Regions from separate parts of the Streptomyces sp. NBC_00829 genome, predicted to be linked through region 2. Evidence: predicted binding sites of a transcription regulator. Region 2 holds the regulator's gene; the other holds the start of a gene.

Region 1 (4,416 bases), 1.2 Mb from region 2:
CCGCCGATGAGGAGGGCGGGTCCGTCCTCGTGCGCGCCGAGCGCGTCGTACGCGGCGTCGACGAGCAGCCGCTCGGAGCGGCCGTTGGAGGTGTCCATCAGGAAGCACCCGTTCGCGATGATCTCGTGGTGCTCGCCGCGCCGTCGCAGGACGACCTCTCCGTGGGGCCCCTCGCGGCGGTCGAGGGTGACGGGGGCGTCGGCGTGAGGCGGCATGGCGATGACCTCCGGGCCACGGGTCGGAAGCGTGTCGGTGGCCATCGTGTCGGGGTCGGGCGAGCGGGACAAATGGATTGAGCCGGTCCGGAGGCGGATGGGTCTGCTCCTGGGGCGGGCGGTGCCCCTGGGGCTGACGTGCCCACGACGCACGCGAACCTGTGAAGGTTGCTCTGTGTGGCGCACGTCATAGACGGGGGTCATGGTGATCGCGTTGGGTGGTGATTGTTCGGGGGCTTGGAACGAGAGGGGCCTCACGCGTGGACCAGCTGACGACGCGGGATCCGGCCACGGGCCGGGAGCTGTTGGGCGGCATTCCTGCCCAGCGGACCGTTCCGACGCGGGCGGCGACGCCCGTGCTCGCTCCCCGGGCCGCGGCGACGCCCCTGCCTGCCGCGAGACCCCTGCCCCAACTGCGGCGGCCGGCCTGGCGCCACGCGCTCCAGCTGCTTCCCACGCCGACCGGCACACCGTTCACCTTCGGCTACGTCCTCGTGCTGGTGGTCACCTCGCTCTTCGCGGAGTACGGCGACCCCGCCACGGTCTCCACCCTTCTCCGCGGATCCAGTACCGATGTCGCCCATTTGGCCGATACCCCGCTACTCGTTCTCGGCGCCAGCGCGATGTGGATCGCGGGCGGCCTGGCATCGCCGTACGCCGTCGCCTTCTTCTTCACCCTCACCGCGCTGGAGCGCCGTATCGGCGGCTGGCGCACGGCCGGGGTGTTTCTGGCCGGGCATGTCGCGGCGACCCTGGCGACCGAGATTCCCGTCGCGGTCTGGGTGGTCACCGGGGATCTGCCGGTCAGCTCCCTGCACCGCCTCGACTACGGGATCAGCTTCGGCCTGATGGCGAGCATCGGCGCGCTGGCCGGGCTGCTCGGCCCGGTCCCGCGCGGGACGCTGCTCGGCTTCGTCTCGCTGTTGCTGGTCCAGGACCTGCTGGACATGACGGACCCGCTCACCAACTGGGGCCATCCGCTCGCCCTGCTGGCCGGAATCGCCTGCTGGCCGCTGGTCCGCCGCTGGGGTGCCCGGCGAGGCGGATTCGTGCTCCACCGCCGATGAGTTCCGCCGCCGGCGCCTGTCCGAAGGGCTGAACGGGCGGATACGGCCCGGGCGCCAACAGGACCCGGCTCATCGAACGGGTCCGGCGGCATCACCGCCCCGGCACCCCGTCCCACCCGGCCCCGCCCCAGCCCCGTCCCACCCGGCCCCGCGCCCGTCGCTGCTCGACGCCGTCACCGCTCGGGCAGTGCCGCGAACACCTCGCGCAGGGCGGGCACCCGTGCGGTGTCGTCCGTGGTGACGGTGTGGCCGGCGTAGGTGATCCGGTAGGTGAAGCCGTCCGCGACCGGACTCCCGTGGCTCTCGCTCGGCAGACGCGCGAAATCCGCCTTCTCCAGGGCGCCGCGCAGCTTCGTCAGCTCCGCGGGCGTCATCCGCCCCGCGCCACCGGGTCCGGCCTTCGACGATGTGGTGTACGTGCCGTCGTCGCGGACGACCAGCCGGTTCCGTACGCCCGCGATGCCTCCGGTGACGGTCATCTCGACCAGGGTCCGCGCGGGGGTCGCCGGGGTCGGGGCGGAGGCCGTGGGGGAGGCAGTTCCCCCGGGGGCCTGGGAGGTCGAGGGCGGGGCGGAGGGGGACGGTGACGCGATGGTGGGCCGCGGGGCCCGTGAACCGTCGTCCTCCTCGCCGCTCGTGCCGGGCGTGCATCCCGCCGCCAGGAGCGCCGCCAGCAGCACCCCCGCCGCCCCGAACCGGTCTCGCCTCATCCGTCGCGCACCTCCCGCTTCCGGGCATGGGCTCATCGCTCGCAGTATGGGCGATCGGGCCGCCTTTCCGCGGATGATTCCGGCGAGCGGCCCTTGCGGCTGCCGGCCCGGCGAGCCGTAGAGCGCCGGGCGCGCCGGGCGGGGGTGGTGATCGCTCAGAGCGAACGGATCGCGGGGAACAACTCCGCCCCCCAGTGCATTGAGTCCATACAGCTCAACTTGACTGCCAAAGGGGAGATCATGGCTTCGATGTCCGCACCGCTCACCTTGCCCGTGCTGCCGCTCGATGACGAGGTCGTGCTGCCCGGAATGGTGGTGCCGCTCGACCTGTCCGACACCGACGTACGGGCCGCGGTGGAGGCCGCACAGGCCGCCGCGCGGTCCAGTGGCACCAGCAAGCCGACGGTGCTGCTTGTTCCGCGCGTCGACGGGACGTACGCCGCGACCGGTGTGCTCGGAACCGTCGAGCAGGTCGGCCGGCTCTCCGACGGCGACCCCGGCGCGCTCATCCGCGGCCGGGGCAGGGTGAGGATCGGCGCGGGGACCACGGGCCCGGGCGCCGCGGTCTGGATCGAGGGCACCCGTATCGAGGAGATCGTGCCCGACCCCCTGCCCGGCTCGGTCACCGAGCTCGTCACCGAGTACAAGGCACTCGCCACCGACTGGCTGAAAAAGCGCGGTGCCTGGCAGGTCGTGGACCGCGTCCAGCAGATCGACGACGTCTCCCAGCTCGCCGACAACTCCGGCTACTCCCCCTTCCTGTCCACCGCACAGAAGATCGACCTGCTGGAGACCGCCGACCCGGTGGCCCGCCTCAAGCTCGCCACCGAGCAACTGCGCGAGCACCTCGCCGAGCAGGACGTCGCCGAGTCCATCGCCAAGGACGTCCAGGAGGGCGTCGACAAACAGCAGCGCGAATTCCTGCTGCGCCGCCAGCTCGAAGCCGTACGCAAGGAACTGCGCGAACTCAACGGCGGGGCGGCCGACCCCGCGGACGAGTCCGACGACTACCGCGCCCGCGTGGAAGCCGCCGACCTCCCCGAGAAGGTGCGCGAGGCCGCGCTCAAGGAGGTCGAGAAGCTCGAACGCTCCAGTGACCAGAGTCCCGAGGGCTCCTGGATCCGCACCTGGCTCGACACCGTCCTCGAACTGCCGTGGAACGAGCGCACGCAGGACGCGTACGACATCCAGGGCGCCAAGGTGATCCTTGACGCCGAGCACGCGGGCCTGCAGGACGTGAAGGAACGGATCACCGAATACCTGGCGGTACGCAAGCGCCGCGCCGACCGGGGGCTGGGCGTGGTCGGCGGGCGGCGCGGGGGCGCGGTTCTCGCGCTCGTCGGCCCGCCCGGCGTGGGCAAGACCTCGCTCGGCGAGTCCGTCGCGCACGCCATGGGCCGCACGTTCGTCCGGGTCGCCCTCGGCGGCGTCCGGGACGAGGCGGAGATCCGGGGCCACCGGCGCACCTATGTCGGCGCGCTACCCGGCCGGATCGTCCGGGCCGTCAAGGAGGCCGGTTCGATGAACCCGGTCGTCCTGCTCGACGAGATCGACAAGGTCGGCTCCGACTTCCGCGGCGACCCCGCGGCTGCCCTGCTGGAGGTCCTGGACCCGGCGCAGAACCACACGTTCCGCGACCACTACCTGGAAGTCGAACTGGACCTGTCCGACGTGGTGTTCCTGGCCACGGCGAACGTCCTGGAAGCGATTCCCGAGGCCCTGCTCGACCGGATGGAACTGGTCAGGCTGGACGGCTACACCGAGGACGAGAAGGTCGTCATCGCCCGGGACCACCTCCTTCCGCGTCAGCTGGAGCGTGCGGGTCTCGAACCCGGCGAGGTCGTCCTGGAGGACTCGGCGCTGCGCAGGCTCGCGGGCGAGTACACCCGCGAGGCGGGCGTGCGGAACCTGGAGCGCTCGGTGGCCCGGCTGCTGCGCAAGGTCGCCGCCCAGCACGAACTGGGCGACCAGGAGCTGCCGTTCACCATCGGTGCCGAGCAGCTGCGCGCCCTGATCGGACGGCCGCACCACGTGCCCGAGTCCGCGCAGGACCCGGCCGAGCGCCGTACGGCCGTGCCCGGTGTGGCCACCGGCCTCGCGGTCACCGGCGCGGGCGGAGACGTCCTGTTCGTAGAGGCGTCGCTCGCCGACCCGGAGACGGGCGCCGCGGGGCTGACCCTCACCGGACAGCTCGGCGACGTGATGAAGGAGTCCGCCCAGATCGCGCTGAGCTTCCTGCGCTCGCACGGCGCGGAACTGGAGCTGCCGGTGGCCGATCTCAAGGACCGGGGCGTGCACGTCCACTTCCCGGCGGGCGCGGTCCCCAAGGACGGCCCGAGTGCGGGCATCACGATGACGACGGCGCTCGCGTCGCTGCTCTCCGGACGCCAGGTTCGTACCGATGTGGCGATGACGGGTGAGGTG
Region 2 (4,416 bases):
CAGCGACGGCAGGCATCATGTTCCTGTAATGCAGGAGCCTGAGGGGGTGCATATGCCATCTAATGAGGGCGAAACGGGACACCCTCACGCAGACGGCGAGCTGTGCGAGGCGGGGAAAAGTCTGTACATCACCGCACTGCGCACCGGGCGTATAGCCCGGTCAGAGGCGGAAGCAACACCCTGCCTCTTCGATCTCGCCCTGCTGCACCCGGATCCCGACGACGCTCAGTGGCTCCGCCCCGTCCCGCCAACCACTGCGCTGACACAGCTGATACACCCCATTGAGCGGGAGATCCAAGAGCGCAGACGACGAACTGTCGCTCTGACCGATGCTCTTGAGCCATTCATGGCGTTCACCGCGCAGAACTCCACCGTCCCACAAGGAATTACCGTCCTCGAGGGCCTCAACCGCATCAACACAACACTCGACCAAGTCACCGCAGACTGCACCGAGGAGCTTCTCACGGTGCAGCCCGGCAGCGGGCGCCAGCCGCACATCCTGGAGAAGGCTCTGCGCAGGGTGGAACCGCTGATCGAGCGGGGCGTGCGGATGCGCACGCTCTACCAGCACACGGCCCGTCACCACCCCGCGACACTCGCCTACATGGAGCAGGTCGGGCCGTCCGGAGTGGAGGTGCGCACGCTGGAGGAGATCATCGAGCGGCTCATCATCATCGACCGGCGCGTGGCCTTCATCCCGGCGAGCAGCGACCGGCTCTCCGCGCTGGAGCTGCGGCACAAGGGGATCGTCGAGTATCTCGTCGGCGTCTTCGAGCAGTTCTGGCTGCACGGCATCCCGTGGGAGGAGCCGGTCTCGTACGGCCCGGACCTGGACGGCATCACGGGCGTCCAGCGCTCCATCGCCAAACTGCTGGTCGAGGGCCATGTGGACGAGGCCATCGCGCGGCGGCTGGGGATGAACGTCCGTACCTGCCGGGCTCACATCGCCAAGCTGGGCTCGTCGCTGGGCAGCGGCAGCCGTACTCAGCTGGGCTATCTGATAGCGCAGTCGGGGGTTCTGGAGCACGACTCCTGACCGGGCCGGGGCACCCACTCGCGGCGGGCGGAGGGACGCAGGGCCGGTCCGGCCGCCGCGATGCCCCGGATCGCCTGAATCGGGCCCCCGGGGCGCACATGCAATGCGGCCGGAAAACTCCCCTGCGCCCGGGGGTGGTTGCCGGCCTGCCGCGCAGGCGCAGGAGGCCCCCTGACGCTCCCCGGGCGGTCCGGTGGCCCGGAAGGGCGGGAGCCGCCTCCGGCGCGTCCTGACGACTGCGGGGCGGCCTGCGAGGGCCGCGCCCGGACGGATGCGGGAGGCCCGCCGGGGCCGCGAACGCCGATCGCCGGAAGGCTCGCGTGGAGCCTTCCGGCGATCGGTGAGCGTGAAGCCCGGACTACTCGGAGCGCTTCGGGCGCCAGACCACCAGCGCGCTCGTCTGCTGCACATCCTGGTACGGCACGAGATCGCGCCGGTACGAGGCATGCACCTGGGCCTCGCGCTGCTGCATCGCCGCAGCCGCTCCCTCGACGGCGGCCGACAGCTCGGCCACCCTCTGCTGGAGCGCCGCGACCTGGTTCTCCAGCTCGATGATGCGCTTGATTCCGGCCAGGTTGATGCCCTCGTCCTGCGACAACTGCTGGACGGTGCGCAGCAGTTCGATGTCACGGGCCGAGTAGCGCCTGCCCCGTCCGGCGGTGCGGTCGGGGGAGACGAGACCGAGTCGGTCGTACTGCCGCAGGGTCTGCGGATGCAGACCGGAGAGCTGGGCCGCCACCGAGATGACGTACACCGGCGACTCTTCGGTCAGCTCGTAGGCCCTGTTGACGGATGAATACTGCCGGCGACGACCGTCCATCTCATGCTCCCTTCGCGGCCTGGAACAGCTCGGCCCGCGGGTCCTCGTCCGCGGTGGCTTCGCGGTAGGCCTCCAGCGCTTCCTTCGCCTTGTCGCTGAGCTCCGTGGGAACCGCGACCTCGACGGTGACCAACAGGTCGCCGCGGGTGCCGTCCTTGCGGACCGCTCCCTTGCCGCGGGCTCGCATCGTACGGCCGTTCGGCGTACCGGCGGGCAGTTTCAGGGTGACCGGCGGACCGCCGAGGGTCGGCACCTTCACCTCGCCGCCGAGCGCCGCCTCCGTGTAGGTGACGGGCACGGTGACGGTGAGGTTGTCGTCCCTGCGGCCGAAGACGGGGTGGGCGTCGACATGCACGACCACATACAGGTCGCCCGCCGGGCCGCCTCGTTCGCCCGGCGCCCCCTTGCCGCGCAGCCGGATCCGCTGGCCGTCGGAGACGCCCGCCGGAATCCTGACCTGCATGGTGCGCGAGGAGCGGGCGCGCCCGCTGCCCTTGCAGACCTCGCAGGGGTCCTGCGCGATCAGCCCGCGGCCCTTGCAGTCCACGCACGGGTCGGTGAGCGAGAAGGAGCCGGTACCGCCGCGCGAGACCTGACCGGTGCCGACGCAGGTCGGGCATACCCGGGGTGTGCCGTTCTTGTCGCCGGTGCCCGAACAGGCCTTGCACGCGGCCGAGCTGGACATCCGCAGCGGGACCGTGGCCCCGTCGACCGCCTCGGTGAAGCTGAGCGTCACCTCGGACTCGATGTCCTGGCCGCGGCGCGGCTGGGTACGCGTACCCGGGCCGGCGCCGCGGTTGAACAGGCCGCCGAACACATCGCCGAGACCGCCGCCGAAGCCGCCGGCTCCGCCCTGAGCGCCGCCGCCCTGGGCACCCCCGAAGAGGTCGCCCAGGTCGAAGTTGAACTGTCCTCCCGCGCCACCGGGTCCGGCGCGGAAGCCGCCGTTGCCGAAGAGCGCACGCGCCTCGTCGTACTCCTTGCGCCGCTTGGGGTCACCGAGGATGTCATTGGCCTCGGAGATCTCCTTGAAGCGCTCCTCCGCCTTGGCGTCGCCCTTGTTGGCGTCCGGGTGGAACTCGCGGGCGAGCTTCCGGTACGCCTTCTTGATCTCGGCCTCGGTGGCGTCCTTCGGGACGCCGAGAACTTTGTAGTAGTCCTTCTCGACGAAGTCCTTCGTACTCATCGACGTCCCTCCTCTCGGACCATCATTGCGTCAGCCCTCGTCCGGGCCACCGCTCTCCTCGTCGGTCGGAGTCTCTTCCTTCGAGGCCGCCGGGCTCGCGCCCGGCTGAGGCTCGGCCACGGCCACCCGCGCGGGGCGGATGGTGCGCTCGCCGATGCGATACCCCGGCTGCAGCACCGCGACGCATGTGGTCTCGGTGACGTCCGGTGCGTAACTGTGCATCAGAGCCTCGTGGATCGTCGGGTCGAAGGGCTCGCCCTCCTTGCCGAACTGCTGCAGGCCCATCTTGGCCGCCGCGGTCTCCAGAGACTCGGCAACCGACTTGAACCCGCCCACCAGCTCCCCGTGGTCACGGGCGCGGCCGATGTCGTCGAGCACGGGCAGGAGCTCGGTCAGCAGACTCGCCGTGGCGATCTCCTTGACCGTGATCCGGTCGCGCTCCACACGACGGCGGTAGTTCTGGTACTCGGCCTGGAGCCGCTGGAGGTCTGCCGTGCGCTCGTTGAGCGCCATACGGACCTGGTCCAGCTGCGCCGTCAGGCCGACGATCTTTGCTGCGTCCCCTGCCGGGGCCGCCGGGCCCTCCTTCGCGGAGGACTCGGCGGACTCGGCGGCGTCGTCAGAGGTGGCGCCGGAGGGGACGTCGGGCTTCTCGTCGAAGCCCGGGGTCTCCTCCGTCACGCGGCACCACCCTTGGCGTCCTTCTCGTCGTCGACGATCTCGGCGTCCACGACATCGTCGGCGTTGTCGGCGGACTGGCCTGCGCCACCGGGCGCGTCGGCGCCGGGGGCGCCGCCCTCGGTCGGGGCGTTGGCGTACATCGCCTGGCCGAGCTTCTGGCTGACCGCGGCGACCTTCTCGGTGGCGGTGCGGATCTCGGCCGTGTCCTCGCCCTTGAGCTTCTCCTTCAGCTCGGTGAGCGCGGTCTCGACCTCGGACTTCACATCGCCGGGGACCTTGTCCTCGTTGTCCTTGAGGAACTTCTCGGTCTGGTAGACGAGTTGCTCGCCCTGGTTGCGGGACTCGGCGGCCTCGCGGCGGCGGTGGTCCTCGTCCGCGTACTGCTCGGCCTCCTGGCGCATCCGGTCGACCTCGTCCTTCGGCAGCGAGGAGCCGCCGGTGACGGTCATCTTCTGCTCCTTGCCCGTGCCCAGGTCCTTCGCGGTCACGTGCATGATGCCGTTGGCGTCGATGTCGAAGGCGACCTCGATCTGCGGGACCCCGCGCGGGGCCGGCGGCAGGCCGGTCAGCTCGAACATCCCGAGCTTCTTGTTGTACGCCGCGATCTCGCGCTCGCCCTGGTAGACCTGGATCTGCACGGACGGCTGGTTGTCCTCGGCCGTCGTGAAGATCTCGGACCGCTTGGTCGGGATC

What was found. Region 2 encodes HspR, which represses chaperone genes until heat shock. Its sites were predicted from a motif close to TTGAGNNNNNNNNNCTCAA; they were not measured.
Region 1: lon (endopeptidase La) is a predicted target of HspR. The motif match lies at 2,192-2,210, and genes of this name have one in related genera.

The regions. Positions count from the first base shown of each region.
Region 1 is NZ_CP108867.1:2,581,617-2,586,032, reverse strand. It holds gene OG293_RS10680 (spermidine synthase) at 1-215, opposite strand, end outside; gene OG293_RS10675 (rhomboid-like protein) at 476-1,282, shown strand; gene OG293_RS10670 (hypothetical protein) at 1,456-1,992, opposite strand; gene lon (endopeptidase La) at 2,233-4,416, shown strand, end outside.
Region 2 is NZ_CP108867.1:3,828,278-3,832,693, forward strand. It holds gene OG293_RS16600 (helix-turn-helix transcriptional regulator) at 53-1,036, shown strand; gene OG293_RS16605 (heat shock protein transcriptional repressor HspR) at 1,395-1,856, opposite strand; gene dnaJ (molecular chaperone DnaJ) at 1,858-3,042, opposite strand; gene grpE (nucleotide exchange factor GrpE) at 3,073-3,723, opposite strand; gene dnaK (molecular chaperone DnaK) at 3,720-4,416, opposite strand, start outside.